Regions from separate parts of the Lysinibacillus sp. NPDC093197 genome, predicted to be linked through region 1. Evidence: riboswitches for the same ligand, from Rfam matches in the RefSeq annotation. Region 1 holds a riboswitch; the other holds the start of a gene.

Region 1 (6,007 bases):
CATTTCTCATTTAACTCTGCGGGTGGACGATGTGAAACATGCCAAGGTTTAGGGGTATTATCAGTAGATATGGATTTCCTAGCAGATATAGAAGTGACATGTACAAACTGCAAAGGGAAAAGATTTACTGACGAAGTGTTGCAAGTTAAATATGAAGGATACTCCATTTCAGATTTGCTAAATATGTCTGTGGAGGAGAGCTTACCAATTTTGAAATCGGAAACAAAGATTTCTCGCATGATTGAAATGCTATGTGAGGTTGGGTTGGGTTATCTTCAATGGGGGCAATCGGTCAAAACTTTATCTGGCGGTGAAGGACAGCGTATTAGGCTGGCAAACGAATTAAGTAAAGCATCCAAAAACCACACGCTTTATTTATTGGACGAACCTACGACAGGTCTTCATCCATCTGATATTAAATTGTTACATGCTTTATTAAACAGACTTGTCTGTGCCGGAAATACCGTTATCGTCGTCGAACATAGTCTAGAATTAATCCGTGAATCTGACTGGGTTATCGATATTGGACCTGAAGGAGGAGCCGCAGGTGGTAAGCTTGTAGCTGAAGGAACGCCAGAGCAAGTGGTAAAAGTATCGGATTCCTATACGGGGATGTTTCTGAAAGAAGTACTCGCCGAAGCGTTCTAATTACATTTAACAAACGGCACTTTAGAAAAATACCAAAAAGTGGAAAATTAAAAAGAATACGCTCTTTTAGTTAAGATGAAGGTTACTGTACATCTTTCTACTAAAAGAGCGTATTTATTTATTTATTTATTTATTTATGAACCATTCAAAAGTCCATGCAAACGTTACTATTTTAAATTATCCCCAAAGTCCCTTGCTCCTTATTCATACGCTCAATTATTAGCTGGTTGCTTTAATTTGCACATGTGGATTGTGCCAAGGCAATTAAACTGCACAAAATAGCCATTAAAAAATTTTAAGTGGATAATGTATTAAAATAATGTTATCGTATGAAGTAACTAAATAAACATATCCTTCAGGGTAGGGTGAAATTCCCAATCGGCGGTGATGAAGTAATTCAAAGTCCGTGAGCGCAAGCTGATTTGGTGCAAATCCAAAACCGACAGTTACAGTCTGGATGGGAGAAGGGTAGATGTGTAAGCTTTTTAAATTCATATGACTTTAAAAGGTCTATTTGGCTACGCTTATATTCAAAACTACTTCCCATCGCCTTCGTTGGGGAGTTTTTTTATTTAGTTAAAAATTTAATAGGTATCTGTTCTTCGGGGTAGGGTGAAATTCCCAATCGGCGGTGATGAAGCAATTCAAAGTCCGTGAGCGCAAGCTGATTTGGTGCAAATCCAAAACCGACAGTTATAGTCTGGATGGGAGAAGAACGATGAGATGGTAGCCTTTGGAAAATTTATTCCCATTAGGTTTATTTAGTGACGTCTTATGAATTAGAACTCCCAAACCCCATTTTTATATGGGGTTTTTTGTTTGTCTTGTTTAAGCAATTACAGGTCAAAATTTAAAAAGTAGAAAGTAGGTGAAAAAATGTTTACAGGTATTATTGAGGATGTTGGTACAGTAAAAACCTTGCAAAACGATAGACAAAGTATGAAAATAACTGTTATTTCGCCAAAGATAGTATCGGACGTGCAGCTAGGAGATAGTATAGCTGTCAATGGCGTGTGTTTGACAGTAACACAATATAATGAGCAGGAACTGACAATGGACGTAATGCCTGAAACAGTGAAAGCGACAAATTTGCAGCAACTCACGGTTGGTAATGCAGTAAATTTAGAGCGTGCAATGCCTGCGAATGGACGTTTTGGTGGTCATTTTGTTTCAGGGCATGTTGATGGAGTGGGAAAAATATTACGCAAACGTCCAATGGCCAATGCAGTATACATCGATATAGAACTTTCAGAGGAATTAACTAGCTATTGTATTCCTAAAAGTTCAATCACAATTGATGGAACGAGTTTAACGCTCTTCCATGTGGCAAAAAACAGCGTCACCGTATCGCTTATTCCACACACATACAAGGAAACCGTATTAGGGACAAAAAATGTTGGATCACCAGTCAATATTGAGACCGATTTAGTTGGTAAATACATTATGCACCAGCTACAGCGTGGTCAGCAATCACCGACCATTACAAAAGATTACTTAGCGAAGCATGGGTTTTAACCTGTCTTTGAAAGTAAAGAATGTACAGTAAATTAAAGTTTATTAGGAGGTGGCAATTTGCTACATTCAATTGAAGAAGCAATTGCAGATTTAAAACAAGGCAAAATGATTGTTGTCGTGGATGATGAAGACCGTGAAAATGAAGGGGATTTACTTGCCCTTGCAGAGTTCATGTCACCAGAAACGATAAACTTTATGGCCACATATGGAAGAGGGCTTATTTGTACGCCGATTTCACAGCAGCTTGCACAACAATTAGCGTTGCATCCAATGGTCATAAATAATACAGATCATCACCAAACGGCATTTACTGTAAGTATTGATTACAAAGATACAAAAACAGGCATTAGCGCCTTTGAACGTGCGTTGACAATTCGAAAAATGCTAGAGTCACAAGCGCAAGCAACTGATTTTCGTAGACCTGGGCATGTATTTCCCCTTATAGCAAAGGAAAATGGTGTTTTAGAACGTAGAGGGCATACGGAGGCAACTATCGATTTAGCAAGGCTTTGCCGAAGCATACAAGCTGGTGTTATTTGTGAAATCATGGGGGATGATGGTGAAATGCTTCGCTTTGATGACTTAGTCAAATATGCGGAAAAACACAAATTAAAAATGATTTCGATTGATGCATTAGCAGCCTATCGTCGTCAACAAATACAAGGAAAAAATTCACTTACAGTGTAAAAGAGGAGAATCAATTTATGGGGAAAACATTTGAAGCACAATTAATTGGCAATGATTTAAAAATAGCGGTAGTAGTTGGTCGATTTAATGAATTTATTACTAGTAAATTATTAAGCGGTGCAATGGATGGGCTAAAACGTCATGGTGTAGACGAGGATTTAATTGATGTTGCGTGGGTACCAGGTGCATTTGAAATTCCATTTATTGCAAAACAGCTAGCGGAAACAAAAAAATATGATGCCATTATTGGTCTTGGCACAGTTATTCGTGGCTCTACAACACATTATGATTATGTTTGTAACGAATCAGCAAAAGGCATAGCTAACGTTTCACTTACAACTAACATACCAGTTATTTTTGGTGTTGTCACAACTGAAAATATTGAGCAGGCAATTGAACGCGCTGGGACAAAATCTGGTAATAAAGGTTATGACGCAGCAATATCAGCTATTGAAATGGCGAATTTACAGAAAATGATTGGCTAAATTTCAATGACATAATGTATAGGTGAAAAGGATAACTGCATAATTTGCTGGACATTGGGAAAAATATTGTATGTGTATTTTAGTACAATAATTTATTTGAATCGAGTTCAGTAGGAGATGAGGAATATTCAATCAATGAATCAAAATATCGAATTGAAAACGTTGAAAGAACTATTTCAACGCTCTGCTGACGTAATATTTCAATCTTATACCTTTCAACAGCATAATGTTCATTTTATTACATGTGAATCAATGTTCGATCAGTTATTATTGAATAAGGTCATTATAAATCGAGTCCAATCTTTGTGCGAAAATGTTTCAACACCATTATTAGCAGAGCAAATAATAAATGAATTACACATTCCAAATCTTCAAAAAATAACGAATTTAGAAGTGGCTACTACACGTGTATATACAGGATATGCTTTGCTGTACTTTGAAAAGGAGAAAATTTTATTCTCAAGTAAAATTTCTAATAAGCCGAATCGAAATCCTGAAGAAACAAAAAATGAACTGGTAATTAAAGGACCGAGAGATGATTTTATAGAAGATGTCTTTATTAATATTGCTCTAATTCGCAAGCGACTACCAACTAATTCATTGAGTGTAGAAACAATGGAAATTGGTAGGCGTTCTAAAACAACTGTAGCCGTTCTTTATATGGAGGATATTGCCAATAAAACGATGGTGGATGAAGTGAAAACGCAATTACGTAAAGTTGATACAGATGTCGTGATTAATGGCGATATATTGATGGATGGGGTGGGCAAAACATCTAAAATTCTTCCCCTACATGATTATACAGGTCGCCCAGATTTTGCAGTACAAACGTTAAGTAGAGGACGCATTCTTATTTTAGTTGATGGAGTGTCCTATGTCATCATTACACCACCTAATATCTTTTTACTCTTTAAATCAGGTGAAGACAATGATTATCCAGCTATTGTAGGTTCTATAGAACGACTGCTACGAATCGTAGGCATATTAATAAGTATGCTTGCACCAGGTTTTTGGCTTGCCTTATCGACCTATCATCAAGAACAAATGCCAATTCTACTTTTAGCAACAGTTGTACAATCAAGAACGGGCTTGCCTTTTCCTACCTTACTGGAAATATTGCTCATGTTATTTATGTTTGAATTATTTCGAGAGGCAAGTCTCCGCTTACCATCTCTTTTGAGCGGAACCATGAGTGTTGTGGGAGGTTTAATTGTCGGAGATGCGGCGATTAAGGCAGGCATAACGAGTCCTTCAATGATAGTAGTAATTGCTATTTCAAGTATTGCGGCATATACACTTGTAAATCAATCGTTTGTAACGGCCATGAGTATTTTCCGTCTATTTGTCGTCTTAATGGCTTCTTTTTTTGGCTTATTTGGTTTCTTTTTGTCCCTATTCTTTATTCTTATTTATGTTGCGAATATACGCGTGCTAGGTGTACCGTACGTAAGTCTTGGTGCAGATTTGAATTGGTCTGATATCAAAAAATCTTTAATACGTGCAGCTCCAAGTGGATATAATAAACGCCCAAAATTTTTACAGCCTCAAGATAAAACTCGGTCTTCCAGTAAAAATTAATGATAGCCATTTTAAATAAATAATAAAGTTATTTTCATGCTTTGCTTGTAAAAACGCTTGGATTGGACAAAATACTTAATGAAGAGTATGGATTAGACTTATCTATATTTTTCTAGACCAATCACAAGGGGTGGATAGTTATGCCGAATGTTCAAGTAAGCTGTGCTGTATCAAATTGTGTTTTCCATGCCAAAGGTAATTTTTGTGGTGCTGAAAAGATAGCAATCGATATGGATAAACGTATCGATAAGAAACATGATGCAGAGTTTGCTTCTGATTTTGAAATGCATATGTCCAAAGAGGCGGCAAGTCAATCATCAGATACGTGTTGTAAAACATTCAGATCTAAAGAAAAATAAAAACTTTAGATGATAGGTATAGGTTGTTTAAATAATTGCAAATAGAGAATTAAGGGCAATATTTAAATAATTTATCTTTACCTTATAATTAATGATTTGGTCACTTTGAAAGTCGTCTTCCTATATGGAAGATGACTTCTTTTTTTAGCATTTTTTATAGTGCCTCTTGACCTTCCAGTTACTTGAAGGAATACGATAATATTATCATCCGATTGGAGTATAGGAGGTATGGAAATGGAAAAATACGAAGATTTAGTAGTAAGCGTAGTTTCGATAATGGGAGATGCTTATGACGTGGGTTTTCAACAAAGTAAGGAAATACAATCATCAGCTCATTTAATACAAGATGAACTGTTTCTTGCCTTATCAGCTACTTGTAATGCTCAAAAGGCTCAAGAGGCATTACAGAATATTTCGCCGAATCTTTTACAAGAGATAAAAGGGTTAGCTTCTGGTTTAGAACAGTCATATGAATCCGTTATAAAAATGTATAGTGGTTATAATATGACATTTCCAGATATGGGATGTACGTCGTTTGTGCATAATGGGCATTATGTGAGAAATTACGATTTTAGCCCTACTTTATATGATGCAAGATTTGTTTTTTCTAATCCGTCAGAAGGGTATGCAAGTGTTGGATTTAGCCAGCAAATCATTGGTAGGCTAGATGGAATGAATGAAAAAGGATTAGTTGTAGGACTTCATTTCGTTAATAATGAATGGGAAGGAGATGGC
Region 2 (6,007 bases), 320 kb from region 1:
GCAAAAATGATTGTCACTGTTTGGGGCGTTGGTTACAAATTTGAGGTTGTCAATGAATAGAATATGGAACAGTGTTGTCGGGAAGCTATGGGTAACCATATTGCTTCTCGTTTCATTTGTATTATTTGTTTTCACGGTTTTAATGCTCGAATTCCTTCAAAACTATCATATGCAGCAAGCCGAGATTTCGTTGCGTCAAACGGCTGCAACAATAGCGAGTATAGTGGATGACAATGAAACAGCCGAATCGACTTCGCAACTATTAACAGATATTTTACCTGATGGTACAAATGCGCTTATCGCCATTAATCATCTAGAAGTAACATTTGCGATGCAGGAAGGCGTTAACAAAAAAGAAATTCAAGGCGCAATTTTAGCGAATAAAGCATTCCATGAAGTTTTCAAATCAGATGATCCGATCATTAAGGAAATGATGATGCCATCGTCGACTGATAAAGAAAAAATGGAATCGTATGTCGTGTTAGGTTTCCCACTAAACGTAGAAAATGAAGTGCATGGTGCTGTATTTATTTACCAAAGTCCAGATGCGTTACATAAAACGTCCAAAGAGACTACGAAAATTGTCTTTTTAGCGGCATTCATTGCCTTTGTGTTAACGACATTCTTTGCATTTTTCCTTTCATCACGTATTACTTCACCGCTACGAAAAATGCGCGAGCTAGCATTTGAAATTGCAAAAGGTAATTTCGAGGCAAAAATGCCGACAACGCAAAACGATGAAATTGGACAGCTTGCGGTTGCATTCAACCAAATGGGGCGCCAGTTAAAGCACAATCTAGAGGTAATCAATCAAGAAAATGAGCAATTATCCAATATTTTAACTTCTATGACTGATGCTGTTATAACGTTTAATCGTGATCGTACTATTTTACTCAGCAATCCACCTGCGGAACGCTTAATGCAAAAATGGTTTGTCAATAAAGGCTCGCAAAGTGCAAAGCCTATTCCACCTGAACTATATCATATGCTTGATCATGTATTAATGTTTGAAGATAAGCTGGAAGAAGAAATTGAGATGGATGGAAATTATTATACATTTACGATTAGCCCGCTCTATAGTGGGGAATTGATACGAGGAGCTGTTGCTGTTATCCGTGATATGACAGAACAGCATCGTCTAGAAAAGCTTCGCTCAGACTTTATTGCCAATGTATCACATGAGCTACGGACACCTATTTCAATGCTTCAGGGCTACTCAGAAGCGCTAATGGATGATGATTTTATACAAGATCAAGAAGAGCGCAATGAGATTACTAAAATTATTTATGATGAATCAAAGCGTATGGGACGTTTAGTTACAGATTTATTGGATTTAGCACGGATGGAATCTGGACATATGACATTATACAAAGATGAAGTACCGATTAATGCGACATTTGAGCGCATTACGCAAAAATTTGCACAAGTAGCAAAAGAGAAGCATGTACAGCTCCTATTTAATAGTGAGTTTGAGGAAGATGCGGTCATAAGCATGGATGAGGATCGTATTGAACAAGTGTTAACGAACTTAGTTGATAATGCACTGCGTCATACAGATGAAGGTTCTGTCTTTGTGAAAGTAGAGAAGGAACCGACATTTGCTAAAATCTCTGTTCAGGATACAGGACATGGTATTCCACAGGAAGATTTACCATATGTTTTTGAGCGTTTTTACAAGGCTGATAAAGCGCGTACACGTTCTAAAGGGGGAACAGGTTTAGGGCTTGCTATTGCTCGAAACATTGTAAAGGCACATTCTGGAAATATTATGGTCGATAGTGTATTAAAAGAAGGAACAACCTTTACTTTCTATTTACCCTTCGACTAACTAACATTGTCCGTTAGAAGCCCATTGATTCGAAAACTTAATGCCAAAGTCTGTTAGCTGATTGTATGTAGTTTTAGTGCAGGGAATGGCACATAGCGAAATTTTGAGCAAAAAATCATTAATTAAGATGTAACTTGTGCGAGCGTTAGACGACAAATACTATGAGAACGGGGGTGGAGTGCTTTGAATGACTCCGTGTTCCATCGATTATACGATTCATACCATCAAGACGTGTTCCAGTTTCTTATTTATCTAGTGAAAAATCGTACACTTGCTGAGGATTTATCACATGAGGTGTACGTTCGTGTTCTGCGATCGTATGAACAATTCGCAGGAAATAGCAGTGAAAAAACATGGCTTTTTGCTATTGCTAAAAATGTCGCAATAGATCATTTTAGAAAGCAGGCAGTGCGGAAAAAACATTCGCTCGATTTTTTTGACTGGGAAACGGAACAACTACATTCAACCACACCATCACCGGAAGATATGCTACAGGCCAGTGATGAATTAATGCAAATAGAGTCTGCACTTGAAAATTGTACAGGGGATCAAAAAATGGTGATTATTATGCGCTTTTTCCAAGATTTATCGATTGCTGAAACAGCGCAAATACTTGATTGGACAGAAGCAAAGGTTAAGACGACGCAACATCGAGCCATTAAATTTTTAAGGCAACAGCTACAACAGGTTAGGGAACAGGAGGCGAAAAGGCAATGACTCATAAACAATTTGACGACGATGAACAACTAGAACAAATGTTGAAGAATGCCCCGAAGCTGACTGATAACCGTTCGAAAGAAGAAGTGTTGAAACGATTGCTAGCAGATTCACGTCTGCAAGATAATATACATCTTCAAGAAGCAATGCAACAACCAACAGATTCAAAAGTGCTTGAAGAGCAAGAGCAGTCTATTGCTGCTCATGAGAATGAAAGCATCAAGCCGATGCAAAAGCGTAAAAAGAGTAAGTTACCTATTTTTAGTAGTATTGCAGCTGTTTTTGTACTATCAATAGCAGGGTACGTGTTTTTAACAAATAATAATCCAGTTAAGGATGAGGCAAATGCCCCTCCTGAAAATTTTTCTACGATGCAAGAGGATCGAGCTATACAAGAAAATGAAAATGCAGATGGTGTGATGAAAGCGAATATCGGTGCCGAACATGCACGAATGCTATCGCTTCGGACATCAGTTTACGAAGACGATTTAGCAAATGCAGTAGTATTTAGAATCGGCTTACCAGGTGGCAATGCTGATAGCATACCAATGACCTATGTAATCCCGAACGAAAAATTAACGGCTGATTTTGGAAAGAAAAAGCCGACAACTCTACAAATGTATGAAAAATACGCACCACAAATTGATGAGGAAGCACTTGGTTTTGCTAATTATCATCCATACAAAGGTGAGTTGAAGGAAGAGGGTGAGACGCTAGTTCACGTCTTACCTAAAAAAAATGATTACGATGTAGCTTCAGCTTCCGTAACAAAATATTTAAGCTCGTTAAAAGATACTTTTTCCGACTCTGAATATAAAGCGATTGCGTTAAAAAATGCAGATGGTACTCCTTATGAATTTTCGCAGGTTGGTGAGCCAAGTGAGCCTATACAGTTAACGAAAGATAATCATTACAACTATTATTTATATACAGAAGAAAATGGTACTGAATATTTATCGCCAGACTTCCACCAAACATATCCTACTGTTACAGAGGCACTTATCGCAATGCGTGATAAAAAAGATGATATTTATGTACCTGTCATCCCTGAAAATGTAACGTACACAGTGAAAGAAGAAGAGAGTGGTGTTGTCATCACCTTTGACGCACCGCTGGATTTAATGACAATGGATGCTGTGCGGGCAACGCAATTAATCGAGGCCATGATGCTGACAGCTTCAAGCTTTGATAAAAAGCTACGCTTAGATAACGTCGTACAGGATAGTTGGGAAGGCTTTGATTTAACAAATTTTTTACCGATACCTGTAGGTGCAAATAAACAAACAATGCAGTAACAAAGAAAAACAGCTATCTTTTATGAGGTAGCTGTTTTTTTGTATGAGTTGTCTGATGGAGAAAACGCGGAAATCGGGTGCTGAAGCGCGGAATCCGGCTGTTGAAACGCGGAATCACAGTGCTAAAACGCGGAATTCGTCGTTCATGGCTGAATTCGAATTACCTGAACTCGAAAATCAAATGGCCCTTTTATAGAAGCATTCATTAAAACATACAAATTTAATCGGAATTTTTTAAGCAGAAGTATTTACTTTTATGTGATAAAACATTATAGTTAATTTATAAAATAATATTGATTCATCTTCGGGGCAGGGTGAAAATCCCGACCGGCGGTAATAGAGTTGTAAATCGCTAGTGTTGTACTAAACTACATTAGCTCGCATGATTTACTAAATGGCTCTTCAGCCCGCGACCTGTGCAAAGTTTTTTTTGCATGGCTGACTTGGTGCGATTCCAAGGCCGACAGTATAGTCTGGATGGGAGAAGATGAAGGTACGATCGTCATTCGTTGTTACGAATTAAGCTATGTGCGAGCGTTTTTTTCAGTGTGTCTACTAATTACACTGTATGCACAAAAAATAGCTAGTAATGGCGTTATTTAATCATGCCTTTTCTCCCTTATGCTGATGTGCATAAGGGTTTTTTCGTGAAAAAACAATCGATTACGTCGTAACCTTTCTTCTTGCAAGATTGAATCAGCAAAGAGGAGAGAGTTTTCAATGAAGAAAAATATCAAACTGCAATCGTTTATTACGATTGGTATGCTAAGTAGTATTTCGTTTTTATTAATGCTTTTTAATTTCCCGATTCCGCCGTTCCCAGCATTTTTAGAGGTGGATTTCAGTGATATGCCAGCTTTACTTGCAGCTATCACAATGGGTCCAGTTGCGGGTATTTTAGTAGAACTATTTAAAAATATACTGGATTGGATTTTCTCGGGTACGCCTACAGGGGTTCCGGTTGGACATATTGCAAACTTTGTGACAGGTATATTATTTATTTTACCAGTATCATTTGTTTTTAACCGTTTTAAAACAATTGCGGGTCTTGTCGGAGGTTTGGCGACAGGAACGATCGTTATGGCAGTAGGGATGAGCTTTTTAAATTACGCAGTATTTTTACCGATGTACACTTATTTCTTAGGTATGGAGCCAGTAGTTGGCGATTCATTATATAAAATGATTATTGCAGGTATTTTGCCGTTTAATATCGTAAAAGGTGTTCTATTAACAGCTATCATGGTGTTACTGTTCACAACGATGCGTAGATGGATTGAACAACAACGTACAATGTATTTATCAAAATAATATGGAAAAAAAGTATGATTTAGGATAGTGTTCAAGTAATGACACCTTCTGGACTGTTATGTCTATGGAGGTGTTTTTTGTTGATTAAATTTGCAATTTCAGATTTCCTTTCAGAAAAAGAGTTACAGAATTTAAGCAAAATACATTAGATGGCTATACAATGTTCTCTCATACGGAAAGAACAAAAAGCAGGAAACCGTGCCATTGACAGACAAAGTTATCGATGATTTATAAATGTAAAAAATGGTAATTAAAGGGGTTGGATAAGATGAATACAAAGACATTCGGTTACATTCGAAATATCAACTACGGAGCGAAACATTGAACGACAATTAATAAATATGCAAGCACTTGATATAGCAGAGAGAGACACATTCATTGATAAAGCGAGCGGTAAGGACTTTAATAGACCATTTTATCAAGCTTTAAAACAAGTTATTCGTGAAGGCTATTTAGTTTATATAGATGCATTGGATTGTCTAGGACGTAACTATGATGAAATTACTAAAGAGTGGAAGCATATTATTAGAGAAATTAATGCAAATATAGTTGTATTGGAAAATGAAACACTATTTGATAGTCGTAAATTTAAAGGGATGGGATGGGCGAAAGGATAAGTTAATGGAAGATCAGTTTCTCTCATTGCTTTCATATGCTTCAGACTAAGAACGACAAAAGCTACTCAAACGACAAGCAGAAGGTATTGCAGAAGCAAAGAAACAAGGTAAGCATCTAGGTAGACCACAATTAAACCTTGATACGCTTAGTAAGCAGCAACGTACAGACATAGAAACAAATTATCAGGTATTGAAAGATAAAGAAATAAGTGGCGGTTTGCTGAAATATTAAAATTGAAAAA

The links. Region 1 has a riboswitch for FMN ahead of ribE (riboflavin synthase). Riboswitches for the same ligand answer to the same signal wherever they lie in the genome.
Region 2: it holds a riboswitch for FMN, as region 1 does, so the genes downstream of both, ACIP9G_RS09495 (ECF transporter S component) here and ribE (riboflavin synthase) in region 1, are expected to answer to the same signal.

What each region holds. Positions count from the first base shown of each region.
Region 1 is NZ_JBIVOH010000002.1:409,402-415,408, reverse strand. It holds gene uvrA (excinuclease ABC subunit UvrA) at 1-648, shown strand, start outside; FMN riboswitch at 996-1,121, shown strand; FMN riboswitch at 1,243-1,368, shown strand; gene ribE (riboflavin synthase) at 1,525-2,163, shown strand; gene ribB (3,4-dihydroxy-2-butanone-4-phosphate synthase) at 2,221-2,850, shown strand; gene ribH (6,7-dimethyl-8-ribityllumazine synthase) at 2,868-3,335, shown strand; gene ACIP9G_RS07920 (spore germination protein) at 3,471-4,913, shown strand; gene ACIP9G_RS07915 (DUF1540 domain-containing protein) at 5,054-5,272, shown strand; gene ACIP9G_RS07910 (C45 family autoproteolytic acyltransferase/hydrolase) at 5,507-6,007, shown strand, end outside.
Region 2 is NZ_JBIVOH010000002.1:733,823-739,829, reverse strand. It holds gene ACIP9G_RS09515 (response regulator transcription factor) at 1-60, shown strand, start outside; gene ACIP9G_RS09510 (ATP-binding protein) at 53-1,828, shown strand; gene sigX (RNA polymerase sigma factor SigX) at 2,012-2,545, shown strand; gene ACIP9G_RS09500 (RNA polymerase subunit sigma) at 2,542-3,840, shown strand; FMN riboswitch at 4,137-4,333, shown strand; gene ACIP9G_RS09495 (ECF transporter S component) at 4,561-5,148, shown strand; partial or broken gene ACIP9G_RS09490 (recombinase family protein) at 5,417-6,007, shown strand, end outside.